Regions from separate parts of the Chromobacterium sp. genome, predicted to be linked through region 1. Evidence: predicted binding sites of a transcription regulator. Region 1 holds the regulator's gene; the other holds the start of a gene.

Evidence for each region. Region 1 encodes NrdR, which represses ribonucleotide reductase genes. Its sites were predicted from a motif close to AAANACNATATATNGTNTTT; they were not measured.
Region 2: the regulator NrdR is predicted to act here: its motif matches at 3,749-3,768, upstream of ACE3QM_RS22140 (ribonucleoside-diphosphate reductase subunit alpha).

Annotation. Positions count from the first base shown of each region.
Region 1 covers NZ_JAYSGF010000040.1:3,098-22,161, reverse strand. The annotation lists gene ACE3QM_RS18485 (LysR family transcriptional regulator) at 200-1,117, opposite strand; gene ACE3QM_RS18480 (pirin family protein) at 1,310-2,011, shown strand; gene ACE3QM_RS18475 (hypothetical protein) at 2,016-2,195, shown strand; gene ACE3QM_RS18470 (hypothetical protein) at 2,220-2,807, opposite strand; gene glyA (serine hydroxymethyltransferase) at 3,044-4,291, shown strand; gene nrdR (transcriptional regulator NrdR) at 4,419-4,877, shown strand; gene ACE3QM_RS18455 (GNAT family N-acetyltransferase) at 4,937-5,476, shown strand; gene ribD (bifunctional diaminohydroxyphosphoribosylaminopyrimidine deaminase/5-amino-6-(5-phosphoribosylamino)uracil reductase RibD) at 5,480-6,592, shown strand; gene ACE3QM_RS18445 (hypothetical protein) at 6,849-7,496, shown strand; gene ACE3QM_RS18440 (hypothetical protein) at 7,535-7,969, opposite strand; gene ACE3QM_RS18435 (SH3 domain-containing protein) at 8,454-8,819, opposite strand; gene ACE3QM_RS18430 (hypothetical protein) at 8,876-9,265, opposite strand; gene ACE3QM_RS18425 (carboxypeptidase M32) at 9,414-10,907, shown strand; gene ACE3QM_RS18420 (alpha/beta fold hydrolase) at 10,951-11,829, opposite strand; gene ACE3QM_RS18415 (MFS transporter) at 11,915-13,531, opposite strand; gene ACE3QM_RS18410 (GMC family oxidoreductase) at 13,624-15,240, opposite strand; gene ACE3QM_RS18405 (LysR family transcriptional regulator) at 15,404-16,327, shown strand; gene ACE3QM_RS18400 (GyrI-like domain-containing protein) at 16,337-17,200, shown strand; gene guaB (IMP dehydrogenase) at 17,447-18,910, opposite strand.
Region 2 covers NZ_JAYSGF010000072.1:1,096-12,193, forward strand. The annotation lists gene ACE3QM_RS22130 (hypothetical protein) at 1-4, opposite strand, end outside; gene ACE3QM_RS22135 (nuclear transport factor 2 family protein) at 190-570, opposite strand; gene ACE3QM_RS22140 (ribonucleoside-diphosphate reductase subunit alpha) at 787-3,642, opposite strand; gene pgeF (peptidoglycan editing factor PgeF) at 4,140-4,895, opposite strand; gene rluD (23S rRNA pseudouridine(1911/1915/1917) synthase RluD) at 4,885-5,988, opposite strand; gene ACE3QM_RS22155 (outer membrane protein assembly factor BamD) at 5,987-6,778, shown strand; gene ACE3QM_RS22160 (hypothetical protein) at 6,921-8,447, shown strand; gene ACE3QM_RS22165 (hypothetical protein) at 8,842-9,252, shown strand; gene ACE3QM_RS22170 (hypothetical protein) at 9,453-10,250, shown strand; gene ACE3QM_RS22175 (P-II family nitrogen regulator) at 10,454-10,792, opposite strand; partial or broken gene ACE3QM_RS22180 (phosphoribosylformylglycinamidine synthase) at 10,941-11,098, shown strand, end outside.

The sequences.
Region 1 (19,064 bases):
GAGCAAGGGCGAGACAAGGCGAAAACGAGCGAAAAAGCGGAATGTACAAGTGGTACATGAGCATTTTGAGCTCGTACTCACCGTGCTACGCCTCACGAAGCGCAGCAGACTTTGAACAGGTTCTAAGCCTCGTCCCGCCTTGTCCGGTGATTACGCCCCGCCTTGAGCGGGGCTTTGTCATTGCGCTTATCGTTAGCGGCTAGCCGCAATCCGCCCATGGCGCGACGGCCAGCCGCGCCGCCAGGTAGTCGATCAAGGCCTGTACCCGCGCCGGCCGGCTGCGGCCCGGCGGCGTCAGGATGTAGAGCGCGATCGGGTCCACCTGCCAATCCATCATCACGGTTTCCAGTTCGCCGGCCTGCACATCCTGCCAGGCCAGGAATTCCGGCTGAAGCGCCAGGCCCAGGCCGGCGCGCAGCGCCGGCGTCAGCGCCTCGGCGTTGTTGACCCGCAGCGTCGAAGGCATTTCCAGCGCGAATTCGCCTTGCTCCGCGTGGCGGAAGCGCCAGAACTCGCCGCCGGGCGCGTTGCTGTACAACAGCGCGCGATGCGCGGACAGCTCGCGGGGATGGCTGGGCCGGCCGTGGCGCGCGAAATACGCCGGCAAGCCCACCAACAGAATGCGCACCGAGCACAGGCGGCGGGCCAGCAGGCTGGAATCGGCCAGCGAGGCGATGCGCAGCGCCAGGTCCAGGCGCTTGGCCACCAGGTCCACTTGCTCATCGCTGAAATGGAAATCCAGCTCCACTTCCGGGTGCCGCGCCATGAACTCCGGCAGCAGCGGCGCCAGGTGGGACAGCCCGAAGGACATCGGCGCGGTCACTCGCACCGGCCCGCGCAAGCTGGAGGATTGCTCGGTGATGTCGGCTTCCACTGCCTCGCCTTCCGCCAGGATGCGGCTGGCCCGCTCCAGCGCGGCGTGGCCGGCCTCGGTCAAGGACAGCCGCCGCGAGCTGCGGTGCAACAGCATGGTTTTCATCCGGGCTTCCAGGCGGGAAATCGCCTTGGACACCGTGGCCTGGGATAGCGTCAGTTCCGCGGCGGCGCGCGCGAAGGAGCCGCATTCCGCCACCTTGGCGAAAATCGCCCAGGCTTCCAGATCGGGCAGTCGTTTCATAAATAGGCAGGGATTGGATAGATTGATTCCAATTTTAGCGTTCAAAAATCAGTATGGCGCATTGATTGCATCAAAAATGGAAAGCATGCTATTCGATCCCGCTGCTTATCAGCATCAGGCCCGCTGCGTATAGTGGTTGCATCAGACGCGTCGCCGCGCAGGCGGCGCCTCGCCACAATACGGGAGGACAGCATGATAGAACATCGCGCTTTCGCCAGCCTGGGCGGAGCCCACCATGGCTGGTTGGATGCCAAGCATCATTTCTCCTTTGCCGAGTACCACGACCCGGCGCGCATGCACTGGGGCGCGCTGCGGGTGTGGAACGACGACGCCATCGCGCCGGGCACCGGCTTTCCGCCGCATCCGCACGCGGACATGGAAATCATCACCTATGTCCGCGAAGGCGCGATCAGCCACCGCGACAATCTGGGCAACCAGGGCCGCACCGAGGCCGGCGACGTGCAAGTGATGAGCGCCGGCCGCGGCATCGTGCATTCCGAATACAATCTGGAAGCCGTCGACACCCGCATCTTCCAGATCTGGATCATGCCGGAGCGGCGCGGAGGCGAGCCGTCCTGGGGCAGCAAACCGTTTCCCAAGGAGGATCGCTCCGGCGCCTTCGTCGCTCTGGCCAGCGGCATGGACGGCGACGATCAGGCCTTGCCGATCCGTGCCGACGCCCGCGTGTTGGGCGCCGCCCTCAAGGCCGGCGAAAGCGTCGATTACCGGTTGGGCGCACAGCGTTGCGCTTATCTGGTGCTGGCCCGTGGCCGGGTGGAAGTCAACGGCGTGGCGCTGCAAGCCCGCGACGGCGCGGCGATCAAAGATGAAGCGTTGTTGCGCATCGTCGCCAGCGAGGACGCCGAACTGATTCTGGTGGACAGCCGGGAGTGAGGAGATGAAAGACAAAGCGCCGGGTATCCGGCGCTTTTTTCAAACCACGCGCAGTTTGCGCGTTGGCGGTTTCTTCGATGATGGTGGGTTGGATTCCACCTTGACCACAGTTCCTTTGGAACAAGCCTCACCGAGATCATGGCTTAGCTTAGCCAAGCTGTGGGCGGTGGTCTGGGATACATAGACCCGCTTCTTGGCATTGGGTGATTTAACGCTGTTTTTCATAGCCGATATACCCCGTATCCTCAAGTCCCACGCTGTGGATGGCGCTAAAGCCCAGTTCTCGGATGAGCAGCTGATTACAGTGACAAATCCTATCATAGAACCTGCCAAGCCCTGGAGCCGGCTTGTAAAAGTACTGCCTTGTTTCAGCTATAAGCCGACTATGGTAGACAACAATTTCAAGTAAATGTTGCCCAAAACTGAAAATCTGGCGGGGGTTGTCCAGGCGCCATGAGTCCGGCTCGTAGATATGGTCGCGGTTGATAGCATCGGCTCGCATGAACTTTACCAACCGGCTTGTGCGCATATCGGGTTCAAAGTCATGCGCCCAAGTCCGGATAAAGTTACGTACCTCCTGCTCATCGTCTCCAGGCACTTCTCCCGCCAGGCTGGCAAAATACATTAGGTAGCGATAGGCGCCAAAAACAAATGGCACGACTTCGAAGAAGCCATCGGCATGATGGGCTAAGGCGACACGGTAGATATTCCCCACCCACGCGGAGCGCTGATCCGGCGTGGGCGCACCTGCGAACCACTCCGTCGGCATGGCTTGGTTTTGATCCAGCCAAAACATTCATCTTTCTCCACTGAGACGAACCATTGGAAGAGGGTGCTTGGCATTGTTGCTTTATCCAATGCTGGGCTGCAAATCGCTGTGGCTTTGTCTCCTTGCCGGTGGGGTGTGGGGTCGATGGAAGTGGCGCGCGGGCGCTTGTCGTCGCCTCTCGCAATTGCTTCACGTTAAGGATTTCGCTTCGGCATTTCGTGTAGAATGCCCGCATCGTTAACCCTTTGATGGATGAGTCAAAGATGTTCGCTGCTGACCAGACGATTGCCAAATTCGACCCCGAACTCGCTGCTGCGATTGCAGCCGAGTGCCAACGCCAGGAAGATCACATCGAGTTGATCGCCTCGGAAAACTACACCAGCCCCGCGGTGATGGAAGCCCAGGGCTCCCAGCTGACCAATAAGTATGCCGAAGGCTACCCGGGCAAGCGCTTCTACGGCGGTTGCGAACACGTGGACGTGGTGGAACAGCTCGCCATCGACCGCGTCAAGCAGCTGTTCGGCGCGGAATACGCCAACGTGCAGCCGCACTCCGGCAGCCAGGCCAACCAGGCGGTGTACTTCTCCATCCTGAAGCCGGGCGACACCGTGATGGGCATGAACCTGGGCCACGGCGGTCACCTGACCCACGGCTCCCCGGCCAACCTGTCCGGCAAGATGTTCAACATCGTCGCCTACGGTCTGAACGACAAGGAAGAAATCGACTACGACGACATGGAACGCGTAGCGATGGAAACCAAGCCCAAGCTGATCATCGGCGGCGCCTCCGCTTACGCGCTGCGCTTCGATTTCGAGCGCATGGGTCAGATCGCCAAGAAATGCGGCGCTTACTTCATGGTGGACATGGCGCATTACGCCGGTCTGATCGCCGCCGGCGTTTACCCGAACCCGGTGCCGTTCGCCGACTTCGTGACCTCGACCACCCACAAGACCCTGCGCGGTCCGCGCGGCGGCATCATCCTGGCCAAGGCCGAGTTCGAGAAGAGCATCAACAGCAATGTGTTCCCGACGCTGCAAGGCGGCCCGTTGGAGCACGTGATCGCCGCCAAGGCCGTCGCCTTCAAGGAAGCGCTGCTGCCCGAGTTCAAGGTGTATCAGGAACAAGTGCTGAAGAACGCCGCCATCATGGCCAAGACCCTGGGCGAGCGCGGCGTGCGCATCGTGTCCGGTCGCACCGAGAGCCATGTGTTCCTGGTGGACCTGCGCGCCAAGGGCCTGACCGGCAAGGCCGCCGACGCGTTGCTGGGCCGCGCCCACATCACCGTGAACAAGAACGCGATTCCGAACGACCCGGAAACCCCGTTCGTGACCTCCGGCATCCGCATCGGCTCCCCGGCCATCACCACCCGCGGCTTCAAGGAAGCCGAAGCCATCCAGGTGGCCAATCTGGTGGCGGACGTGCTGGACAATCCGAACGACGACGCGCTGATCGCCCGCGTGGCCGAGCAAGCCACCGCGCTGTGCCATCGTTTCCCGGTGTACGCCAAATAAGCCAAGCTGGTTTGGGCCGCTGAAAGACGCCCCGCGGGGCGTCTTTTTCATGGGCGGGCGATAGCGGCATTAACTTGACTGCGCATTGCTGATAACATCCATACATTGGAACCCTTAGGATTAAGTCATGAAATGCGCGTTCTGCGGCAATGCCGATACTCAGGTAATCGACTCCCGCGTCAGTGAGGACGGCAGCAGCATCCGGCGGCGGCGGCGCTGCCCGGTGTGCGAGAAGCGTTTCACGACCTTTGAAACCGCCGATGTGCGCATGCCGCAGGTGGTGAAAACCGCCGGCCATCGTTCGGAATTCGACATCGAGAAAGTGCGCACCAGCTTCCTGCGCGCGCTGCACAAGCGTCCGGTGCCCACCGCGCTGGTGGACGAAGCGATAGACCGCATCTGTCACAAACTGCTGCAACTGGGCGAGCGCGAAGTCTCCAGCCGCGAGATCGGCGAGATGGTGATGAATGAACTGGCGCGCCTGGACAAGGTGGCTTATGTGCGTTTCGCCTCGGTGTACCGCAGTTTTCAGGATGTGTCCGAGTTCTCCGACGCCATCAAGGAAATCCAGAAGTCCTCGCATTGACCGCCCGGCGGATGGCTGGAGTAGACTGTTCTATTCTTTTGTCATCACGGGTGCCCCGCATGCCTGAACCCCTGCCTTCCGATGTCACGCTGCGCGCGCCGGAGTTGTCCGACGCTCCGGCGCTGTTCGCGCTGATAGCCTCCAACCGCGACGCCTTGCGGCCGTGGATGCCGTGGGAGCCTTTGACCCGCTCCGAGGCCGACTCCCGCGCCTTTCTGGAATCCGCCGCCGTCAGCCGTCAGATCGGCAAAGCCTATACTTGGCTGGTGTTGCGCGGCGGCGAGCTGGCCGGCGTTTGCGATCTGCACTCCGTCGACACCTTGAACTGTCACGCCTTCGTCGGCTATTGGCTGGACCGCCGCCAGGTGGGGCAGGGCGTGATGCAGGCGGCGCTGACGCAAATGCTGACCGAGGCTTTCGGCCCGCTGGGCCTGCACCGGGTGGCGATAGACGCGGCGGCGGACAATCATCGCAGCTACGCGGTGGCGGAACGGCTGGGTTTCCGCTACGAAGGCGTGCTGCGCGAGTATTTGTTGTTGCAGGGCCGCTATTGCGACGCCAGGCAGTACAGTCTGCTGGCCCATGAATGGAAGTGTTGAATCATGAATGACTCCGCCGACGATCATTACTACATGCAAAGAGCGCTGCGCCTGGCCGCCGCGGCCACCCGCCGTGCCGCGCCCAACCCCGGCGTGGGCTGCGTGCTGGTGCGCGACGGCGAGGTGATCGGCGAGGGCGCCACCCTGGAAGTGGGCGGCGATCACGCGGAAATCCAGGCGATCAAGGACTGCCTGGCGCGCGGCCTGTCCCCGCGCGGCGCCACCGCCTATGTGACGCTGGAGCCGTGCAGCCACCACGGCCGCACCCCGCCGTGCGCGCGGCGCCTGATCGAGGAGGGCGTGGCCCGCGTGGCCGCGGCGATGGTGGACCCCTACCACGAAGTGGCCGGCCGCGGCCTGGCCATATTGCGCGCCGCCGGCATCGCCGCCGACGCCGGACTGATGGAAGCCGAGGCGCGGCAAGTGCATCGCGGCTTTCTGTCGCGCGTCGAGCGCGGCCGTCCCTGGGTCACGCTCAAGGCCGCCGCCACGCTGGACGGCAAGACCGCCTTGCTCAACGGCAGCAGTCAATGGATCACCGGCCCGGAGGCGCGGCGCGATGTGCACTGCCTGCGTGCTGAGCACTGCGCGGTGCTCACCGGCAGCGGCACCGTGCTGGCCGACGATCCGCAACTGACGGTGCGCGAAGTCCCCTGCGAGCGCCAGCCGCTGCGGGTGGTGCTGGACAGCGATCTGCGCACGCGGCCGGAACAGCGCATCTACCAGGGCGGCGCCACCTTGCTGGCCACCTGCGATCACCAGGCCGCGCTGCTGCAACCCTACCGCGCCGGTACGGAGATTCTGACCCTGCCGCGACAGGCCGACGGCCATGCCGATCTGCCGGCGCTGTTGGCGGCGCTGGCGCAGCGCGGCGTCAATATGCTGATGGTGGAAGCCGGCGCCGGCCTCAACGGCGCGCTGCTGCGCGCCGGGCTGGTGGATGAGATCGTGCTCTACCTGGCGCCGTCGCTGGCCGGCGATGCCGCGCGCGGCCTGTTCGCCTGGCCGCCGCTGGAGGACCTGGCGGATAAACAGCGGCTGAGCATACGCGACGCGCGCATGGTGGGCGCGGATTTGCGCCTGAGCCTGACGCCGGCCCCCCTCTCGCCGCGTTGAGAACGGCCACCCCCTGATACGGCATTGCGCCGACTGGCCGTATTCAAGCACGGCCCGCGTCGGCGCGCCTTGTCTCCGCCGTGAAACAGATTTTCTTGGCCGCTCTTGGGAAAACGCCAGCGCCGCTGTGAATCCGTCTGGAGTCTGCAACATTTCTGTCCGAAAATAAGAACAGTCCGCCCGCTGTGCCGAAGAGCGCGAGCGGCGAGGGGGAAGGCAGGACCGGAACGACATTCGGGAGGGCTGGGGAAAGGGCATGAGCGATTTGAAGGCGGCGCTGGAGGCTTATATGCGATTGCTGGCGCGTCAGGGCGCGCCGGCTCAGGTCGTGGACGAGAGGCGTCGCATTCTGGAACTGCTGCTGCCCTGGCTGGACGGCGTCGAGCGCAGCGCGGAAGGCTTCCGCGGCCCTTGCGAGCGCCTGCTGCAGGCTTGCTCGCCGGACGAACAGGTGCTGGCGCTGACCTGTACCCGCGAGTTCTATTACTTCTGGCTGGGCGATACCAAGAAAGTGGTGGAGATCACCGCGCGCAGCGGCTTTTCGGTGCGCAATGTGCGGGTGTGGCTGGAGACCGACTGGGAAAGCCTGTTGACGCGGATGGAGCGCGATGGCTTTTCTCGCTTCCCGCCGTCGCTGGGCCTCTACCTGGGCAAGCTGTTCGAGGACGGCATGTCCGAGCCGGACATCCATCTGCGCGAGCGTCTGCTCAAATCCCTGCTGTATTTATTGGACGGCCAGCCGATTCAGGGCGACAGCTTCCGCATGATGGTGGACGCGGTGTTATTGCATCTGCGCGAGGCGGAACTGAAAAATACCTTTCTGCTGCTGGTGCGCGAGTACTTCTATTACTGGCACCAATTCCCGCAAGCCGAGGCGCGCAACGCCGGCCAGCCGGCGGCTTGAGGCGGGAAGGCGAGCCTTCCCGCTTGCTGCGAACCGTCTTAGCTATTGCGCGACGGCACCTTGCCTTCCAACTCCGACTTCTGCGTTTGCGCTTGCTGCAAGGCGTGCACGCTGTCCACATGGGCGTACACATCGCAGCGCAGCGCGCCCAATGCCATCAATTGCTCGGCGTAGCTGAAAAAGCCCACCCAATAACCGCGGGCGTGGCCAGGGTCCTTGAAATCCATATCGTGGGCGATCTTGCCGAGCAGGCCCTGGTTCAGCCTATGCGGCTGGTCCTTGAAGAACTGGGCCAGGTGGGCGGCGCATTCGCGGCCATAGGCGCAGGCATCGACATAGTCGTCGGCCGGCGGCATCTGCCAGTGATGCGGCTGGCCGCGTTGCGGCAGATAACGGACGAAGGGCAGTTGGGTCGCCTGGTTTTCGTGGGGCTTGAGTCGGTAGAAACGGCGAGGGGGCAGGGTTTGGGACATGATGGTCTCCTTGGAAGAGCATGAAAGTTCCCGGGTCCCGGTTCCACGCGGGACTGGCGGGAGCAAGACTGCAAGGTTGGAACACCGGCTTCCAAGGTAACCGGCACGGCAGGGCCGTCCCTACAGTCCGCTCCCGCCTTTTGGGCGCACGCAGACTGCACGAACAAATATGGCCGCGTGCGGCCAAAGTTCGTCTTGGAAGAATGGGGTTCCAATCCCAGTGCCGGTATTCGGCCGGCACCGCGCTATTGTGGCGGCAGAGGTGGGAGGGGTCAAGGCGGCGGGGTGGGGGAGATTTGGGACACAAGACTGTCGTTTGGAACCCGACCCACATGCCAAAGTCGGTACGGCTAGGCCGTACGGCAGCTTGCACCCCTAGGCCAAGCTAATGGACGGCTGCTTGGATGGCAAGCCAGCACCATCGAGGCTTGACGCCAGGCGGGCGTTTCTGCGAATGGGGCTGTTTATCGCGGAGCCCGGCTTCTCACTGCAGTCTCAGGATATTGAGCGGCACCCAGCCGAATGCCTCGCCATCTTGCCGGCGACACCATAGCCAGCCATTCAAGGTTTTGGAGCCGAGCAGCCGCTCGCCCGCTTGGATATCCAATTCCTGTGCGGAGTAACTGTCACGGGCTAGCGCTTTGCCGTCGATGTATTCGATCAGTTGACCGGGCACCCAGCCTCCTGCGGCTTGCCCCGGTGTCTCGCAAAAGTACCAATTCTCCCAGCCTTCCGGGCCTTCATATCTTTCGCCGACCAGCAGCGGGGCACCCTTGGCGAAGCTGATGGGGGCCGAGTGCTCAGGGGTGTGGCTCTGGATGGCGATGTAGGTCTCAAAAGTCATGGTCATGGTGTCTCCTTTGCTTAGGGTTCCTGCTGACGATCTTTCGCATCTTGCCGGCGGCCTCAAGCCGGCTGCGCGGCTTCCAGCCTGGCCCGGCCCGGCAAGCCCGCGCGCCAGGCCGGCGGCGCTTCGGCGCTGGCCCAGTATTCCTCGATCTGGCTGATCAGCCCGTGTTCCAGCGTGAACAGGGAATTGGCGAAGTAGCGCGCCGTGCCGTGGTCCACCTGCGTCACCACGTGCCAGCGGCTGTCGGTCAGCAGATTGTCTTGCAGCAGGCGTATGTTCCAGCCCTCCGGATAAACGCGGTTGACGTGGACGATGGCGTCCGCGCCGCGGAAGCACTCGCCGCTGCAATGCCACAGCATCACGGCGTCGTCGCGCAGCAGGCGGCGCGCGCGCTCCCAGTCGCGGTCCTGATAGGCGAGGAAGAGTTGGGCTGCGATGGATGGCATGATCTTACCTCATGCTAGTCATGGGATATTGATAATGTACAAAATCAAAATCCTTGTCAATACGCGGCTTTGGCGGGTTTTGTGGCGGAAGTTGTCAGATCAAATAGTCTGATGGCATCATGCTTTTACGACTAGATGAGGAGACAAGATGACGCACACATCCGCCTACCAGGCATTGACCCACACTTTCGCCCGCCTGCACCGCTTTAATCACCTCGGCGCCATCGCCGGCTGGGACCAGGCGGCGATGATGCCGAGCAAGGGCAATGACGCCCGCGCCGCCGCGCTGGCGGAGTTGGGGGTGCTGACCCACGGCATCATCACCGCGCCGCAACTGAAGGAACAGCTGGACGCGGCGGAGCAGGAAAACCTGGACGAGCTGCAACGCGCCAATCTGCGCGAGATGCGCCGCGAATGGGCGCAGGCCAATCTGCTGCCGGCGGAACTGGTGGAGGCCAAGACCCTGGCCGGCGCGCGCTGCGAGCACGCCTGGCGCAGCCAGCGTCCGGCCAATGACTGGAAGGGCTTTCTGGAAAACCTGCGCGAGGTGGTCAAGCTGTCGCGCGAGGAGGGCCGCTTGCTGGCCGAGGCCAATGGCGGCAGCCGTTACGACGCGCTGATGGACAAGTACGAGCCGGGGATGAAGAGCGCGGAGATCGAGCGCATTTTCACCGAGGTGAAGTCCTGGCTGCCGGGCCTGATCGAACGCGCGCGCGCCAAGCAGGCGTCGGAAACGGTGATCGAGCCGGTGGGGCCGTTCGAGGTAGCGCAGCAGCGCGCCTTGGGCGTGGAGGCGATGAAGCTGCTGCGCTTCGACTTCGACGGCGGCCGGCTGGATGTCAGCAGCCATCCCTTCTGCGGCGGGGTGCCGGAAGACGTGCGCATCACCACCCGCTACCGCGACGATGATTTCGTCCAGAGCCTGATGGGCATTGTTCATGAAACCGGCCACGCCCGTTACGAGCAGAACCTGCCCAAGGACTGGCTGGAGCAGCCGCTGGGCCGCGCGCGCTCCATGGGCATCCATGAAAGCCAGAGTTTGTCCTTCGAGATGCAGCTGGGCCGCAGCCCGGCCTTCCTGCAGTTGATCGCGCCGTTGATCCGCAGCCATTTCGGCGAGCAGCCGGCGTTTGCGCTGGAGAATCTGCAACGCTTGTACAGCCGGGTGCAGCCGGGCTACATCCGCGTGGACGCGGACGAGCTGTGCTATCCGGCGCATGTGATCCTGCGTTTCGAGATCGAGCGCGCGTTGATGGACGGCGAGATCGAGGCCGAGGACATCCCGGCGCTGTGGGACGAGAAGATGATGGCCTATCTGGGCGTGGACACCCGCGGCAATTACACCAACGGCTGCATGCAGGACATCCACTGGACCGACGGCGGTTTTGGCTATTTCCCCAGCTACACGCTGGGCGCGATGTACGCGGCGCAGTATTTCGCCAGCCTGCGCCGCGCCGAGCCGGAGCTGGACGCGCAGGTGGCGGCCGGCAATCTGGAGCCCATCTTCAATTGGCTGAACGCCAATATCTGGAGCCAGGGCAGCCGCTGGAGCACGGACGAACTGGTGCGGCGCGCCACCGGCGAGACGCTGAACCCGGCGCATTTCAAGGCGCACCTGGAGCGGCGTTATCTAGGTGTTTGATTCGGTATGTGTGCCATGAAAAGCGCGGCTTGGCCGCGCTTTTTCATTGGGACTGACTGAAAAACGCGTGGACCGCCACGGCCAGCGCTGCCGGCTGTTCCCATTGCAGCATGTGGCCGGCGTCGGCAATCACGGTTTCCTGGAGTTGGGCGAAACAGGCGCGCCGCTGCGCCATGCTGGCGGCCACGCTCTTGGCCAGCGGGTGGTCGTCGGTGTCGCCGCCCAGCGCCCACAGCACCGGCGCGCTGATGCGCTGCCAGCAAGCCATCGCTTCTTCCAGCCGGTACAGCACCGGGTTGACCATTTTGTGGCGTGGATCGGCGCGGTAGTAGAGGCCGTCGTCGCGCTGGCGGGTCAGTTCGCGCGCCAGCCATTGGGCGCGCTCCGGCGTCAGCCTGGGGTTGCGTTCCAACAGCTTGGCGGCGACGGCGTCCAGTGACTGCAAATCGCCGAACTCCGGCGCGGCGCGGGTTTCGCGCAGCCAGCGCGCATAGCGGCCAGGCGCTTCCGCCGGCTTGGTGGCGGCCAGGCCGAAGCCTTCGGCCAGCACCAGCTTTTCTATGCGTTCGGGACGGATGCCGGCGTAGATGCCGGCGATCATCGCGCCCATGCTGTGGCCCAGCAGCTTGACCGGCTGTTGCGGCGACAGCGCGTCCAGCAGCGCGTCGAGATCGGCCAGGTAGTCGGGGAAGTAGTAGCTGCCGTCGTTCCAGTCGCTGTCGCCAAAGCCGCGCCAGTCCGGTGCCGCCACTTGCCAGCCGTCCGGCAGCGCGTCCACCAGGAATTGGAAGGTGGCCGAGCTGTCCATCCAGCCGTGCAGCAGCACCAAGAGCGGCGCGTCGCGCGGGCCCCAGCGACGCAGATGATGGCGGTGGCGATTGAGGGTCAGGGTTTCGGACTGGCTGAGGCGTTGAATCGGCATGGCGGCGCGGGTGGTTGGGACGAAAGCCCCAGTCTACCCAGAAACACGGCGAACCGGGAGGTTCGCCGTGCGGATGGGAAGGGGCTTATTGATGGATGTCGGCGCGGTGCGTCTCCTTCAAGCCCAACAGGCAGACGATGAAGCTGACGCTGTAGACGATGACCGGATACCACAGGCCGTAGAGGATGTCGCCGGTGTAGACCACCAGTGAGAACGCCACGGTGGGGAACAGGCCGCCTATCCAGCCGTTGCCGATGTGGTAGGGCAGCGACATCGAGGTGTAGCGGATGCGGGTGGGGAACAGCTCCACCATGGTGGCGGCCAGAGGGCCGTAGACCATGGCGGCGATCAGGCTGAGCAGCACCAGCACCGCCACCACCATCGGGTAGTTGATCTTGTCCGGGTCGGCCTTGTCCGGGTAGCCGGCCTGCTTCAGCGCGGCCAGCAGCGCGGCCTTGTCGAAGCCGGTCAGCGTCTGTTCGCCCACCTTGATCTGGGTTTCGCCGCCGGCGGGCGCCGCCTGGCGCTGATAGGGCACGCCGTTCTTGGCCAGCAGGGCCTTGGCCTGGTCGCAGCTGGTGCTGAGCTTGGCCTTGCCCACCGGGTCGAACTGGAAGCGGCAGCTGGCCGGGTCGGCCACCACCACCACCGGCGCCTGGCGCGCGGCGTGGGCGATGTCCGGGCTGGCGTAGGCGGTCAGCCATTTGAAGGCGGGAAAGGTCAGCAGCGCCGCCAGCAGCAGGCCGGTCAGCATCACCGGCTTGCGGCCGATGCGGTCGGACAGGTAGCCGAAGTAGAGGAATAGCGGCGCGGCGATCAGCAGCGACACCACCAGCAGCTGGGTGGCGATCTGCGAATCGACCTTGAGGATCTGGGTGAGGAAGAACAGCGAGTAGAACTGCGCGCAGTAGAAGGTGACCGCCTGGCCGCCATTGATGCCGAACAGCGCGGTGAGCACGATGCGCAGGTTTTGCCAGTTGGTGAAGGATTCGGTCAGCGGCGCCTTGGAGTGCTTGCCCTCGGCCTTCATTTTCAGGAAGGCCGGCGATTCGTGCATCGACAGCCGGATCCAGGTGGAGATGGCCAGCAGCACCAGCGACAGCAGGAAGGGCAGGCGCCAGCCCCATTCGTTGAAGGCCGGGCCGGTGAGCTTGCGGCAGGCCAGGATCACCAGCAGCGACAGCAGCAGGCCGGCGGTGGCGGTGACCTGGATCCAGCTGGTGTAGGCGCCGCGCTTGTGGTCCGGCGCGTGTTCGGCCACGTAGATGGCCGCGCCGCCGTATTCGCCGCCTATCGCCAGGCCCTGCAGCATGCGCAGCAGCACCAGCAGGATGGGCGCGGCGATGCCTATGCTGGCGTAGCCGGGCAGCAGGCCCACCAGGAAGGTGGACACGCCCATGATCAGGATGGTGGCGAGGAAGGTGTATTTGCGGCCTATCATATCGCCCAGCCGGCCGAACAGCAGCGCGCCGAACGGGCGCACCAGGAAGCCGGCGGCGAAGGTCATCAAGGCGAAGATGAAGGCGGTGGTGTCATTGACGCCGGCGAAGAACTGCTTGCTGATCACCGCCGCCAACGCGCCGTACAGGAAAAAATCGTACCACTCGAAAACGGTGCCCAGCGACGAGGCGAAGATCACTTTGCGCTCGGAGCCGCTGATCGTGTGTCCCGCCGTGGCGGCGGGCGTCAGGGTGCTGCTCATGGTGCTGTCTCCTCTTGGTGTGGCTTTGCGACAAGTTGTGGGGCGGGAAGTGGGCTTCCTCTGTTTGGGTGGATTCCGATGCCGCGCGGCGCTCAGTCCGGCGCGGCGCGGTCTTGCAAAATCATGCGGGCGGCTTTTTCCGCGATCATCAGCGTGGGCGAGTTGGTATTGCCCGAGGTGATGGCGGGCATGATGGAGGCGTCCGCCACTCTCAGTCCGGATAGTCCGTGAACGCGCAGTCTGGCATCGACCACCGCCTCGGTATCCTGTCCCATTTTGCAGGTGCCGACCGGGTGGAAAATGGTAGTGCCGATGCGGCCGGCGGCGGCGGCCAGTTCCGCGTCGCTCTGGGCGGCGGGTCCGGGCAGGTATTCTTCCGGCTGGTAACGCGCCAGCGCCGGCGCGGCGACGATGCGCCGGGTCAGCCGCTGCGCGGCCACCGCGACGGCGAGATCCCGCGGGTGGCTGAGGTAGTTGGGCTGGATCAGCGGCGCGGCGTCCAGGCCGGCGCCGCCGATGGCGACCCGGCCGCGGCTGAGCGGGCGCAGGTCGCACACCGAGGCGGTGAAGGCGGGAAAGGGGTGCAGCGGCTCGCCGAAGCGTTCCAGCGACAGCGGCTGCACATGGTATTCCAGGTTGGCGCGCGTCTGTTCCGGGCCGGATGCGGCAAACGCGCCTAGCTGGCTGGGCGCCATCGCCAGCGGGCCGCTGCGCCGCCACAGGTATTCCCAACCCATGGCCAGCTTGCCGCTCCAGCTATTGGCCAACTGGTTGAGCGTGCGCGCGCCGCTGACCTTGAACACCATGCGCAGTTGCAGATGGTCTTGCAGATTGGCGCCGACGCCTGCCAAGGCATGACGCACGGCGACGCCGTGCTGTTGCAGCAGCGCGGCCGGGCCGATGCCGCTGCGCTGCAACAAAAGCGGGGAACCTACGGCGCCGGCGGCCAGGATGATTTCGCCGCGACAGCGCGCCTGCCAGCGCTGCCTCTGTTGCAGGAATGCAATACCGGTGGCGCGGCCGTCCTCCAGCAGCAGGGTTTCCGCCTCGGCATGGGTCAGCACGGTGAGGTTGGGGCGTTGGCGCACCGGGCGTAAAAAGGCCTTGGCGGTGTTCCAGCGCAGTCCGCCGCGCTGGTTGACTTCGAAATAGCCGCAGCCGGCGTTGTCGCCGCCGTTGAAATCGTCCACCGGGGCGATGCCGCTCTGCTCCGCCGCGTCGCGGAAGGCGTCCAGGATCGCCCAGGACAGCCGCTGCCGTTCCACCCGCCATTCGCCGCCGTGGCCGTGTTGGGCGCGGGCGCTGTCGAAGTGGTCCTCCATGCGCAGGAAGTCCGGCAGCACCTGGTCCCAGCTCCAGCCGGGGCAGCCCTGCGCCGCCCAGCCGTCGTAGTCCGCGGCCTGGCCGCGCATATAGATCATGCCGTTGATCGAGGAGCAGCCGCCCAGCACCTTGCCGCGCGGGTAGTTGAGGCTGCGGCCGCCCAGGCCGGCCTCGGGCGTGGTGCGCAGGCACCAGTCGGTGCGGGGATTGCCGATGCAGTAGAGATAGCCGACCGGGATGTGTATCCACGGATAGTTGTCCTCGCCGCCGGCTTCCAGCAACAGCACGCGGTGTCGCGGATTGGCCGACAGGCGGTTGGCCAGCAGGCAGCCGGCGCTGCCCGCGCCGACGATGATGTAGTCGAATGTGTCCGCCAATGCCTGCATGCCGCGCTTTCCTATGACGTCTGTATCGCCACCATATAAGATCAAGCCGGGCCGGCCTGGGAATAGCCAGAGTGGAACAACTGCTGTTAGTTTTCTAACAGTGGTGCAGTTGAAGCTTGTCATCATTGTGTGCAAGCGCACCATAAACGCGGGGGAGGGCTTGATGTTCGACTGGAACGACATCCGTTATTTTCTGGCCTTGCAGCGCAGCGGCAAGCTGTTGGCGGCGGCGCGGCAGCTGCGCACCACGCATGCGACGGTGGCGCGGCATATCGAGCAGTTGGAGCGGCAGCTGGGCCAGCCGCTGTTCGTGCAGCAGCCGGATGGCTATCAATTGACCGCGGCCGGCCGACAGTTGCTGCCTCTGGCCGAGCAGCTGGAAAACACCGCGTCGCGGATGCAGGACGAGGCGCGGGTGGGTCATGTGGAGGTGGCCGGCCTGGTGCGGCTGGGCGCGCCGGAGGGTTTGGGCTCGCTGTTCCTGGCGCGGCATCTGCCGCGGCTGATGGCGCGCTATCCGGCGCTGGAGATCGACCTGGTGTCGGTGCCGCGCTTCGTCAGCATCACCAACCGCGAGGTGGACATCGCCATCGCGCTGGAGCGGCCGCAGGCCAATATGGTGGTGACGCGCAAGCTGACCGATTACTGCCTGGGCCTGTACGCGACGCCGGCCTATCTGGACGCGCATGCGCCGATCCGCGAACGCGAGGACCTGGCCGGGCATCCCATCGTCGGCTATGTCGACGATCTGCTGTTCTCGCGCGAGCTGATGTTCCATCGCGGCCTGTGCCGCAATCCCTTGATCCATCTGCGCTGCACCAGCGTGGTGGGCCAGCAGCAGGCGGCGCTGGCCGACGGTGGCATCGCGGTGCTACCGTATTATCTGACCTACGACGACGCGCGGCTGCGCCAGCTATTGCCGGAACTGCGCATCATCCGTTCTTACTGGATCAGCGGCCGCAGCGACATCCGCCGCACGCTGCGCTACCGCGTGGTGTGGGACTACGTGGTGGAGCTGTGCCAGCGCATGCAATGGTTGCTGTTGCAACAGCCAACTCAGCAAAACGAATCAATCGATGCGGGATAAGCTCACTTCATGAGAACGCTCTATCGTAACGGCGGCCCGGATTCGCCGTATTTGTGGCGGATGCTGCGGGCGCTGAACTACCTGTGGCGCCATCTGGATGGGCCGGTGCCGCTGGAAAGGTTGGCGGAGGAGGCTTGCTTGTCGCCCTTTCACTTTCACCGCGTGTACCGCGGCCTGATGGCCGAAACGGTGGGAGAGACCCGGCAGCGGCTGTTGCTGCATCGCGCGGCCGGGCAGTTGGACGGCGGCTCGCTGCCTTTGTCGAGGGTGGCGGCGCGCGCCGGCTACGGCGGCACCGCGGCCTTCGTCCGGGCCTTCGCCAGGGCTTACGGCGAGAGCCCGGGCCGCTATCGCCAGCGCAGAGCGTTCATTTCTAGGCAAGACTGGGAGACCGTTATGCATGAAGTGACATTGCTCAAGCAGGATAAGGGGCTGAGGGTGCTGATGCGCCGCCATATCGGCAGTTATATGGAGATTGGCCAGGCCTTCGGCGCTTTGCAGGCCATCAGCCCGGGGAGCGCGGTTGGCGACGAGCCAGGTCGCGTGTTCGGGATGTATCTGGATGATACGGAACAGACGGAGGAGGCCAAGCTGCGCTCCATCGCCTGCGTGACGGTGCCGGATTCCTGGCAGGACCGGCCGCTGCCGGATGGGTTTGAGTGGGGGGAGATTCCCGCCGGAGAGTACGCTTGCGTGACGCATCTGGGACCGTACGCGGAGCTGTCCACGGCCTGGTCCTGGCTGTACCGGCACTGGCTGCCCGGCAGCGGGCGCGCGCTCGGCGAGGTGCCGTGCGTGGAGGAGTATTTGAATTCGCCTTACGACAATCCGCCCACCGCCTTGCGCACTCGGCTGATGTTGTCGCTGGTCTGAGAACCTGTCTACGATCTGCTGCGCGTCGGCGGGGTGGATAGAAATGGGCGTTGAAACCAAGCTCAAAATGCTCATGTACCACGTGTACATTCCGCTTTTTCGCCCGTTTTCGCCCGTTTTCGCCTTGTCTCGCCTTAGCTCGCGAGATCGTAAACACGTTCTGAGCGCGCTGGTGGTTCAGCCATGAAAAAACCCGCGCCGTTTGGCGCGGGTTTTGCCGTAAAGGATGCCTGACGACGTGGGGCCTTAACGGGACACGTGGTAGTTCGGCGCTTCCTTGGTGATCTGCACGTCGTGGACGTGGGATTCCTGGATGCCGGCGGAAGTGATTTCCACGAACTCCGCTTTTTCGTGCATGGCGGCGATGGTGGCGCAGCCGAGGTAGCCCATCGAGGAACGCAGGCCGCCCACCAATTGGTGGATCACCTGGGCGATGGAGCCCTTGTACGGCACGCGGCCTTCGATGCCTTCCGGCACCAGTTTTTCCACATTGCCCTCGTTGTCCTGGAAGTAGCGGTCGGACGAACCCTGGCTCATCGCGCCCAGGCTGCCCATGCCGCGGTAGGACTTGTAGGAACGGCCCTGGAACAGCTCGACTTCGCCCGGGGCTTCCTCGGTGCCGGCGAACATGCCGCCCAGCATCACGCAGTTGCCGCCGGCGGCCAGCGCCTTGGAAATATCGCCGGAGAAGCGGATGCCGCCATCGGCGATCATCGGCACGCCGGTGCCCTTCAGCGCTTCGGACACATTGTGGATGGCGGTCAGCTGCGGCACGCCCACGCCGGCCACGATGCGGGTGGTGCAGATGGAGCCGGGGCCGATGCCGACCTTGACGCCGTCGGCGCCGGCTTCAACCAGCGCCAGCGCGGCGGCGGCGGTGGCGATGTTGCCGCCGATCACGTCCACTTGCGGGAACTGCTGCTTGACCCAGCGCACGCGCTCGATCACGCCCTGGCTGTGGCCATGGGCGGTGTCGACCACGATCACGTCCACGCCGGCCTTCACCAGAGCGGCAACGCGCTCTTCGGTGTCGCCGCCGGTGCCGACCGCGGCGCCCACGCGCAGGCGGCCTTGGTTATCCTTGTTGGCGTTGGGGTGTTCGCTGGTCTTGATGATGTCCTTGACCGTGATCAGACCCTTCAGCTCCCAGGCGTCGTTGATCACCAGCACACGCTCCAGGCGGTGGGCGTGCATCAGGTCGCGGGCTTCGTCGATGCTGGCGCCTTCCTTGACGGTGATCAGGCGCTCGCGCGGGGTCATGATGGAGCCGACGGTCTGGTCGAGGCGGGTCTCGAAGCGCAGGTCGCGGTTGGTGACGATGCCGACCACCTTGCCGTTTTCGATCACCGGCAGACCGGAAATCTTGTGATGGCGGGTCAGCAGCACCAAGTCGCGCACCAGCATGTCCGGGGCGATGGTGATCGGATCCTTGACCACGCCGCTTTCATGGCGTTTCACCTTGGACACTTCGCTGGCTTGTTGCGCGGCGCTCATGTTCTTGTGCACGATGCCGATGCCGCCTTCCTGGGCCATGGCAATGGCCAGACGGGCTTCGGTCACCGTGTCCATGGCGGCGGACACCAAGGGCAGTTTCAGGGTGATGTTGCGGGTAAGCTGGGTGGAGAGGACTACGTCGCGCGGCAGAACTTCGGAGTGGGCCGGGACGAGGAGAACGTCGTCGAAAGTATAGGCTTTCTCGATGATACGCATCTTGGCGTTTCCTTTGCGGCAAAGCGGCATTATACCGAGGCATTGTCGTTATTGCAAAAAAACGGGTTTTCCGCCGCCAACCCTGTTACCTTTTTGCCCGCTGGCCGCGCAGGCCTTACAATTTGAGTATCCGCAGCGCATTCGGGCCCAGGGA
Region 2 (11,098 bases), on a different contig from region 1:
GCATCTGACCTCCTGCTGAAGCCTGGCTGGTGGCGGCGGGGCCGTGGGCCTCGTCTTCCTGGAAACCGCTCAACACCCGCCGCGCTTGCTTGCTTGGCCTTGAGCTGTTTCCGTCCGCCCGCATCGCGGGCCGGCGGCGTTTCCATCCCGAAGCCGCCTGGGGGCAAGCGGCTTGAGGCTGGGTACTGTTTACCGTTGCGGCGCGTCCTGGTACTGCACCAGGCCGTAAATCTTCCATTTGCCGTCCACCCGTTTCAGGTGGTAGCCGGTGCAATATTCCCAGGCCGGCTGGTCCTGGCGCTGCACGGTCCAGCGCACGCGGGCGCTGGCGGCGTCGGGGCCAAAGCTCAACACGCTGTCCAGCTGGTGGCTGGCGCTGAGAAAGCCCTGGCTGCGGTACCACGCCAGCAAGGCGGTGGTGGTGTCGCGCAGCGATGCCATGTCTTCCCAACTGCTCAGGTCGCCCTGATGGATGGCGGTGAAGGGCACGGTGAAGTGCGCGCTTACCCGGGCCACGTCCAGCTGGCTGTAGCCTTTGGCGTAGCTGTTGAAAAACGCCTCTATCTCCATCCGGTTTCCCCTGAGAGTGGGCCGCGCGGTTTGCCGCCGCGCGGGTCGCTGCCGGTGTTTCCGGGCCGCTTTGGGCACACGGGCAAAGGGAGGCCGGGGTGCGGGGCCAATTCAACGCCGGCGGCGGGCAGGGGGCTGTGAGATGGAGCCTGGCCGGGGCCAGGCTGGGCCAGCCCTAAGGGGCCGGCCGTTCAAGCCAGGATGGCTGCTTCCGCCTTATTGGCAGCTCTCGCAATCCGGGTTGTCGATGCTGCAGAACTTGGCGTCGGTGGCCGGGGTGTTGTCCACCACGGCTTCCGGTGCCGCGGCCGCTTGGCCGTGGCTGTTGGACACCGCGTTCAGTTCGCCGCCGCGGCCGGTGGATTTCTCGGCGCTGGTGGCGGCCAGGGTGCGCAGGTAGTAGGTGGTTTTCAGGCCGCGCAACCAGGCGTGCTTGTACAGCTCGTCCAGTTTCTTGCCGGAAGCGCCCGCCATGTACAGGTTCAGGGACTGCGCCTGATCGATCCACTTTTGGCGGCGGGAGGCGGCTTCCACCAGCCAGCGCGGGTCCAGCTCGAAGGCGGTGGCGTAGATGGCTTTCAGTTCGGCCGGCACGCGGTCGATCTGGCCCAGGCTGCCGTCGAAGTACTTGAGGTCGGCCACCATCACTTCGTCCCACAGGCCGGCGGCTTTCAGATCGCGCACCAGGTATTCGTTGGTGACGGTGAATTCGCCGGACAGGTTGGATTTGACGAACAGGTTCTGGTAGGTCGGCTCAATGCTCGCCGATACGCCGATGATGTTGGCGATGGTGGCGGTGGGCGCGATGGCCAGGCAGTTGCTGTTGCGCATGCCGTGGGTTTTCACGCGTTCACGCAGCGCGTTCCAGTCCATGCGTTCGCTGCGGTCCACTTCCAGGAAGCCGCCGCGTTCGGCCGCCAGCAGGTTGATGCTGTCGTGCGGCAGGATGCCGCGGTCCCACAGGCTGCCCTTGTAGGACGGGTAGCGGCCGCGTTCTTCCGCCAGTTCGGTGGAGGCCCAGTAAGCGTAGTAGGCCACCATTTCCATGGATTCGTCGGCAAACTCCACCGCGGCGTCGGAGCCGTAGGCCACGCGCTTCTGGTGCAGGCAGTCCTGGAAGCCCATGATGCCCATGCCCACCGGACGGTGTTTCAGGTTGGAGTTGCGCGCCTTCTTCACCGGGTAGAAGTTGATGTCGATCACGTTGTCCAGCATGCGCAGGGCGATGCGGATGGTGCGCTGCAGTTTTTCGGAATCCAGGCTGCCGTCCGCCATCAGGTGGGCGGACAGGTTGACGGAACCCAGGTTGCAGACCGCGATTTCGTCCTCATTGGTGTTGAGGGTGATCTCGGTGCAAAGGTTGGAGCTGTGCACCACGCCCATGTGCTGCTGCGGGCTGCGGATGTTGCACGGGTCCTTGAAGGTCATCCACGGGTGGCCGGTTTCAAACAGCATGGTCAGCATTTTGCGCCACAGGGACAGCGCCGGAATGCGCTTGTACACCTTGAGCTCGCCGCGCTCGCCCATGGCTTCGTATTCCTTGTAGCGCTTCTCGAAGGCCGCGCCGTACAGGTCGTGCAGGTCCGGGGCTTCGGACGGGGACAGCAGGCTCCAGTCCGCGCCTTCCATCACGCGCTTCATGAACAGGTCCGGAATCCAGTTGGCGGTGTTCATGTCGTGGGTGCGGCGGCGGTCGTCGCCGGTGTTCTTGCGCAGCTCCAGGAATTCTTCAATGTCCGCGTGCCAGGTTTCCAGGTAGGCGCAGACGGCGCCCTTGCGCTTGCCGCCCTGGTTCACCGCCACGGCGGTGTCGTTGACCACTTTCAGGAACGGCACCACGCCTTGGGATTTGCCGTTGGTGCCCTTGATGTGGGAGCCCATGGCGCGCACGGAGGTCCAGTCATTGCCCAGGCCGCCGGCAAACTTGGACAGCAGGGCGTTTTCCTTGATGCCTTCGTAGATGCCGTCCAGGTCGTCGGCAATGGTGGTCAGGTAGCAGCTGGACAGCTGGCTGCGACGGGTGCCGGAGTTGAACAGGGTGGGGGTGGACGACATGAAGTCGAAGCTGGACAGCACATTGTAGAACTCGATGGCGCGCGCTTCGCGGTTCACTTCGTTCAGCGCCAGGCCCATGGCCACGCGCATGTAGAAGGCCTGCGGCATTTCGATGCGGTTGCCGTCCACGTGCAGGAAGTAGCGGTCGAACAGGGTTTGCAGGCCCAGGTAGCCAAACTTCAGGTCGCGGTTGGCGTCCAGCGCGGCGCCCAGTTTTTTCAGGTCGTATTCGGCCAGCTTTTCATCCAGCAGTTCGGCGTCGATGCCGTTCTTGATGAAGGTGGGGAAGTACAGCGCGTACTGCTTGGCCATTTCTTCCTGGCTGACGGCTTCGCCCAGGATTTCCAGGCGGATATTGTTCAGCAGCAGGCGGGCGGTCACGTAATCGTAAGCCGGGTCCTGCTCGATCATGGAGCGGGCGGCCAGGATGGCGGATTTGTTGACTTCGTCTTCGCTGACGCCGTCGTAGATGTTCTTCAGGGTTTCGCTGAGGATGGCGTCGATATCGATGCCGGCCAGGTTCTGGCTGGCGGATTCGATGGTGGCGCGCAGGCGGGCGATGTCCAGCGGCAGCTTGCGGCCGTCCTTGCGCACCACGTTGATTTGCACCTGGGTCAGCGCTTCGCCGCGGGCGGCGCGCTCTTGGGAGCGCTGTTCGCGGTACAGCACGTAGGCGCGGGCTACATCATGCTCGCCAAAGCGCATCAGCGACAGTTCCACCTGGTCCTGGATGTCTTCGATGTGGATGGCGCCGCCTTCCGGCTTGCGGCGCATCAGGGCGCTGGCCACTTGCTCGCTCAGCTGGGCGACTTTTTCGCGCAGGCTGGCGGAGGTGGCGCCTTGATGGCCCATGACGGCCAGGAAGGCCTTGGTCATGGCGATGGAGATCTTGACGGGTTCGAACGGCACCACCGCACCGTTGCGACGGATGGTTTTGTACTGGCTGAAATCGGCCTTGGGCGCGGCTGCGCGGCCGAGTTCTGCGGCGGTCTGCCCTTCAAAGGTGGTCAATTGCATGTAGCCCTCGATAAGGTGGGTGGTTGCGTCCTTCCGTTACTGCGTTTCCCGAGGGGCAGGCCGGCTGTGGACAAATCTGTTGAAAAGCTGTGCGCGAGCTGTGGGTAAACACAATATGTATTGTTTGTAGCTCGAGACACACCCAAATTCTAGTGTTGAGTATGGGGCAGTACAAGTCTTGACAGCGGGAGATTTAACGGCAGATTTGCCTGGGATTTATGGCGAAAGCCCGTGGTTGCTGGCTTTGCGGGGCGTGAGATTTTTTTTTGTCCAGTGGACACATTTCACTGTGTAGTCAAAAAACCTTGTTAGAACAAGCCACAGCGGGGGCGGCATTGTCCATCACTAGATGTTGTGGATTTGCATCATAACGCAGCGGCTAGGCCGCGGCAGCATGGTTTGCCATGGCGTGTTGGATTTTTGGCTTGTCACGGCCTGGCAATGAAAACCCCCGCCGGAGCGGGGGGGGGGAGGGGCGGCGAGGCCGGGCGCGACGCTTACTCCAGCCAGATCAGGCTGGCCATGCGTCCGGTCTGGCCGTCGCGGCGGTAGGAGAAGAAGCGCGCGCGGTCTATCACCGTGCATTCCTCGCCGCCGTAGATCTGCTCCACGCCGGCGGCGTTCAGGCGCTGGCGCGCCAGCGCGTAGATGTCGGCCAGGTATTTGCCGTCGCCGATATCGCTGAAGGCGGCCGCGGCGGCGGGATCGCGTTCCATGAAGGCGGCGCGCACTTCCGCGCCCACTTCAAAGGCGTCCGGGCCGATGGCGGGGCCGAGCCAGGCCATCAGCCGCGCCGGGCGCTCGTCGCAGGCGGCCACGGCGGCTTCGATCACGCCTTCGCACAGCCCGCGCCAGCCGGCGTGGGCTGCGGCCACCACGCTGCCTTCGCTATTGCACAGCAAGAGCGGCAGGCAGTCCGCGGTCATGATGGCGCACACCGCGCCGCTTTGGCGGCTGAAGCTGGCGTCGGCGTCCGGCGGCGCGGCGGCCACGGTGGCCGCGTCCACCACCGTCACGCCGTGCACCTGGTTCAGCCAGGCCGGCTCCGCCGGCAGTTGTTGGCGCAGCAGCGCGCGGTTGGCGGCCACCGCGGCCGGGTCGTCGCCCACGTGCTGGCCCAGGTTCAGGCTGTGATAGGGCGCGGCGCTGACGCCGCCGTTGCGGGTGGTGATCAGGGTGCGCACATTGGGCGGCGCCGGCCAGTCGGCCTCCAGCCAGTCCGGCGCCTGCTCGGCGGGCCTGTCAGCGGACATAGATCACCTCCACGTCGCCATCGTCTTCGTCGTCCTCATCGTCCCAGTCCTCGTCTTCCGTCTCGTCCTGCAACTGCGGCAGCGGCGCGGCGTCGGCGGTGTCGCCGTCTCCGCGCAGCACGTCCAGCAGGTGGCGCAGGTCGTCCGGCAGCGGCGCTTTCCAGTTGCGCTCCTCGCCGCTGGCCGGGTGCACCAGGGTCAGCGAGTAAGCGTGCAGCGCCTGGCGGCCCAGCGCCTTGACCACGGCGGCGATGTCCTCGTCCATCTTGTGGCGCAGATTGCCGTAGATGGGGTCGCCGGCCAGCGGGTGGTTGGCCTCGCGCATGTGCACGCGGATCTGGTGGGTGCGGCCGGTTTCCAGCTTGCATTCGATATAGGAGTGGCTGGCGAAGCGCTCCAGCACCCGTACATGGGTGATGGCCTGCTTGCCGCCGAATTTCAGTACCGCCATTTTCAGGCGGTTGTGCGGGTCGCGGCCCATCTGGGTTTCTATGGTGCCGTCAAACGGCACATTGCCGTCGGCGATGGCGCGATAGATGCGCTTGACGGTGCGCGCCTGCAACTGGCGCACCAGTTCGGTCTGCGCCGGCAGCGTCTTGGCCACCACCATCAGGCCGCTCGTGTCCTTGTCCAGGCGGTGCACGATGCCGGCGCGCGGCACTTGGGCCAGCGCCGGGCAGTGGTGCAGCAGGCCGTTGAGCAGGGTGCCGCTCCAGTTGCCGGAGGCGGGGTGGACCACCAGGCCGGCCGGCTTGTTGATCACCAGGATGTGGTCGTCTTCAAAAATGATGGGCAGGTCCATGGCTTCCGGCTGGAAGGCCATCTCCTCGTTGCTGCGCATCAGGGTGACGTCCAGTTTCTCGCCGCCCAGCACCTTGGTCTTGGGCGCGGCGGTCTTGCCGTCCAGCAGCACATGGCCGTCCTTGATCCATTGCGTCAGCCGGCTGCGCGAGTATTCCGGCATCAATTTCGCCAGCGCGGCGTCCAGCCGTTCGCCGCCCAGCGACAGCGGAACATTAAGTTGTTGTGTAGCGGATACCTCGTTTTCTGAGATATCGCTATAATCGTCCGGGTCAAAGTAAGGATCAGTCATGAAAAGATACGTTGTCGCTGCAATGTTGGTGATGGGGCTTGCCGGTTGTGCAACCACGGAAACCTACGATGAGACTCGCGGCTGGACCGTGGAAAAGCTGTATTCGGAAGCGCATGATGAGTTGAACAGCGGCAATTATACCCGCGCTGTCAAGCTCTACGAAACGTTGGAAGCGCGTTTCCCTTACGGGCGCTATGCCCAGCAGGCGCAGATGGATCTGGCGTATACCCATTACAAGGATAATGAGCCGGAGCAGGCCATCGCCTCCGCCGACCGCTTCATCAAGCTGCACCCGACCCACCCGAACCTGGACTACATCTATTATCTGAAAGGCCTGGTATTTTACAACGATGATTCCGGTCTGCTGGCCAAGTGGGCCGGTCAGGACATGAGCGAGCGCGATCCGCGCGCCGCGCGCGAGGCCTTCACCGCCTTCCGCGAGCTGGTGACGCGTTTCCCCAACAGCATCTACAAGGAAGACGCCTCCAAGAAAATGGACCGGCTGCTGGATGCGCTGGGCGGCAACGAGATGCATGTGGCGCGCTACTACATGAAGCGCGGCGCGTATCTGGCGGCGGCCAACCGCGCTCAGGGCGTGGTGAAGAGCTATGCCAACACCAAGTACCAGGAAGAAGCGCTGGGCATCATGATGGCGGCTTACGACAAGCTGGGCATGACGCAGCTGCGTGACGACGCCAAGCGCGTGCTGGCGCTGAACTACCCGAACAGCCCGTATCTGCGCGATGGCTGGTCCATCGAAGAGATGCCGTGGTGGAAGCTGTGGAAATAAGCCGGCTTTGATCCGCGTGAAAGCCCCCGGAATCCGGGGGCTTTTTGTTTGATGTCGGGCAGGCGCAGCGGGTGACTGGTTTGAGGGCGATGTCTTTGGGATGATAGTATTTCGTGTTTTAAGTCGATAATCATAATTAGTCATGTCCAAAACCTTCGCTTCCCTCTTGGTGCTGGCCGCTTTGTGCGCGCCGGTTGCCGCCGCCACAAAACCTGATTTTGTCCTATTGAAAGCGCGTTACCCGGAAAAGCTGTCCTATGACGGCTCGGCGCAGCTGCTGAGCGCTGGCGATGGTGAGCTGAGCGATTCCGTGATGGGCTTGATCGACGCGCTCAAGCTGCGTTTTCCCTGGCATGAGCTGTGGGCGCTGCGTTCAAACAATGGCCTGACCTTGCGTCAGGGCCGAACGGAGGCGGCCCTGCCTTTGCCCAAGGGCGGCTATTTCACCAGCAGCTATGTGGCGATGTCGCGAGACGGCCTGACCTTGGCTTTTGGAAGCGGCCGGGATGGCAAGCTGGAGGCGGTGCGTTGGCGGCGCGGCGGCGCGCTGGAGACGCTGGTGCCGGCGGGCCAGGCCTGGCTGTCCGGTGTCACCGACATCAGCGCCGACGGCCGCACGGTGATTGGCTGGCTGCTGAGCGACGAAAAGGCGATGCTGCGCGGCTTCCAATGGGTGGAGGGCAAGGGGTTCAGCTTGTTGCCGGAACCCATGAGCCTGCCGCTGGCGCTGAGCGCGGACGGGGGCGTAACGGCTGGTCTTGCCTTGCGCGGCAATATGGACATGCTGCGGCGGATGCGGTGGATGCAAGATTTCATGAACGAAAGCCCGCTGATGAGCGAGAGCGAGGTGACCAAGCTGCAAGTTGCCGGCGTCCATCCGGTGAGCGGGGATGTGGCCGGCTCCTTCAAGCATGCCGACACCGGCGTTTGGCACGGCTTTGTCTGGAACTTGGACGAGGGCAAGCCTAGCCGGCGCGAGCCCTTGCCGTGGCCTGCCGCGGCGGAAGGCAAGGCGGCTGACGCGCAACGCGAGGCGCAAGTGCTGGCCTGGGCCGGCATGAGCCGCGAGGATGGCAATATCTTCATGGAGAGCGACGCCGTGCGTTGGCGTGCGGGCGAGGGCGTCAGCGTGATCCGCGCCAAGTCCGTGTTGGAGGGTTTGTCCGCGGATGGGCGCACGGTTTTTGTGTCCTTTAATCGGGAAAGCGACCATAGCCGCGCCTTCGTGCAAATCTCGCCGGAGGGCGAGGTGGATCTGGAGGCGGCGGTGCGCGCGGAAACCCACAAGGAGAGCCTGGGGATGCTCTTGCGCTCGGTCTCCGAGGATGGCCGCTCTTTATGGCTGAACTCGTTGACGGCAGACGGGATGTTCCCGCTGCGCTTGGAAAACGGCAAGCTGGCGCCGTTCCCGCCGGTGATCGACGATCTGACGCTGACCGCTTTTAGTCAGGACGGCCGCGTGGTGGCGGGCACCTCCACCCAGCCGGAGCGGGGCGGCTACGCCACTTTGCGCTGGCATTTTGGCGCGCCGAAGACGCAGCGCCTGTTCTGCCCGGGCGAGGCGAGGAGCAGCAGCCATATCGTCATGTCCGGCGACGGCAAGGTGGTGGCGGCGGGCCAGGAGAAGCACGGCAAGGTGCATACTTGCCTGTTCGGGTCTTTGGATTAAGAAGCTGCTCAAAGGGCTGCTACGCTTCGGAGGCCCGCGCCGCCTTGACTCCCAGGCGCGTCATGTCACAATAGCCGCGCGCCGCAGCAATCGCGGCGCTCGGGATTGGCCTCTCGAAATGAAGAACCTGGTGGGCGTGCTTCGCAGCACGTCCGCTTGTCATTGCCATGCCTGATCCGGGCGGGCCATGGCAAGGGCACCTTTCATTAGGTGCGCCGGTGTTTGGGTTCTTCTCCGGTAGGCCAACCTTGTCATGTGCCCGCCTTGCCGCTTTCGCGGCTTGGCGCTACTTGCTCAGGAGGCTGCAATGACGAAGTCTGCTCGCAATCAACCCTCTCTTTCCGCATCCCCCTCTGGCGTCCGCCGGATCATCGATGCTCCACAACAGCCGGCCATGCCGCGCTCGCTTTACCATTTCATCGCGCTGGAAACCAAGGAAACCCATCTGCCCTTTGTCCGCTATCTGCCGGGACGTACTTACCCGCATTACTGGCAGCCGGAAGAGGTCGCGGATTACGAGGCCGCCTGCGTGCTTGGCCGTCAGTACGCCGCGCACCTGGCGCAGTTGCTGAAAAGCAATCAGCTGCATATCGGGCGCGGCTTGTTGCATCGCATCGCGCGCGACATCGATTACAGCGACCGCAGCCACCGCCGCGGCCTGCGGCTGGGCTTTTTCAACTATCTGGAGGTATTGCTGGGCCTGGCCGGGCGGCGGGTGAGCCTGGTTCGGCACGTGGAAGCGATGCATCAGGTTCACCGTGGTCTGGATGCGCTGGCGCGGTTGGAGCGCAAGCGTAGGGGCTGATGCAAATGACGACGCCCCGCCGAGGCGGGGCGTTGGGATGAGTCGCGAGTTTATTTCTTTGATATGTTGATTGTTGTCAGCTTATGTTTTGTGAATATGCGGGTTTTTGAATGCGCAGGGCCATGGTTATGATTTCGTCTTGAGCACGCCAGGCGGGGCCGGCGCGCATTTGACGTCTATTAACCTGGTGTGGATGAAACATGAAACTGAAAGTGTTGGCGCTTGGCCTGGCATTGTGCGCTGCTGGCGCGGGCGCGGCGGAGTTTGAATGGCTGGACACGGGGCTGACGGATTGCACGGGGCGGGATGTGGGCAGTACCAGCGGCAGCGTTCCGGATAATCATTATGCGGCAAGCGGCATGACCGCCGTGTGTTGGGACGGCAAGGTCTATTCAAACCGCAACAGCCCCGGCGTTGCGTTCTGCACCTACAAGAATGTCAGCCGCACTGCCTGCGTGGGCGGGATCAATACCGGCAAGGCGTACAGCGCGGCGCCGGTCAAGGAGTTCGCCTGGGAGGAGAAGGGCATTGGCGACTGCGCCGGCCGCGATGTGAACGCGAGTTATGGTTCCAGCTTGCCCTCCAAGGCGCTGGCCACGGCGAGGACGATAGCGGTGTGCTGGGATGGCAAGACTTACAACAACGTCAATAATCCGGGGCAGGCGTTCTGTACTTACAAATCGGCAACGGTGGAAAGCTGCACGGGCGGACGCAACCCCGGCTGGGTGTACGCGCCGGCCAAGGTTGCCGCGATGAAGTGGCAGGCTGGCGGCATTGGCGATTGCACGGGGCAGGATTATGCGCAAACCGATGGCAAGACGCCGCATCCCAATTATCTGATCGAAGGCACGACCGCGGTGTGCTGGGATGGGGTGGAGCACTCAAACCGTAATGCGCCGGGGAAGGCGTTTTGCACCTATAAGACGGTGAAGTTGGAGCAATGCGCCGGCGGCCGGAATCCCGGGTGGATGTATTCGCCGGCAAGGGCGATCAACTGAAGATGCGCTGAGAGACCAAGCGGCAGGCGCTTGGCCTGCCGCTTGCTCGTGGGGGCTTTGAACGTGTTTACGATCTCGCGAGCTAAGGCGAGACAAGGCGTTGCGACTGAGAATGCGGAGTGTACGGTTGGGGTGGTACATGAGCATTTCGAAGCGGTTTTCAACGCCGTATCGCCGACGCGCAGCAGACTTTGAACAGGTTCTTAGATCGCTTGCTCGTTGGTTTCGCCGGTGCGGATGCGCACCACTTGCTCCACCGGGGTGACGAAGATCTTGCCGTCGCCTATCTTGCCGGTGCGGGCGGTGGCGACGATGGTTTCGATCGCGCGGTCCACCAGGTCGTCCGGCAGGATCACTTCCACTTTCACCTTGGGTAAAAAGTCCACCACGTATTCGGCGCCGCGATAGAGCTCGGTATGGCCCTTCTGGCGGCCAAAGCCCTTGACCTCGGTGACGGTCAGGCCGTTGATGCCCAGCTCGGACAGGGCTTCGCGCACCTCGTCCAGTTTGAACGGCTTGATCACGGCTTCAACCTTTTTCATGCTGGAAGCTCCTTGCTGATGAGATGAAATGCTATCCAAATGCGGAATATTTTATTAAGCGGCGGCCTTGGGGGCAATTAGCCGCTTAAAACAAACAGTGAATTGCTGTATTATGACGCGCTTTCCTGATACTTGTCGCGGGTGTCTAATGTCTTACCTTACCAAGCTCCGTGGCGGCGTTGCGCTGTCGCCGTTCCGTCTTGAAAAACTGCTTGCCGCAGCCGCCGAAGCCGGGCTGCCGGATCTCAGCATCAGTGCCGAATTCTGGCATTTCGCCGAAAGCGAAACCGAACTGACGCTGGAAGA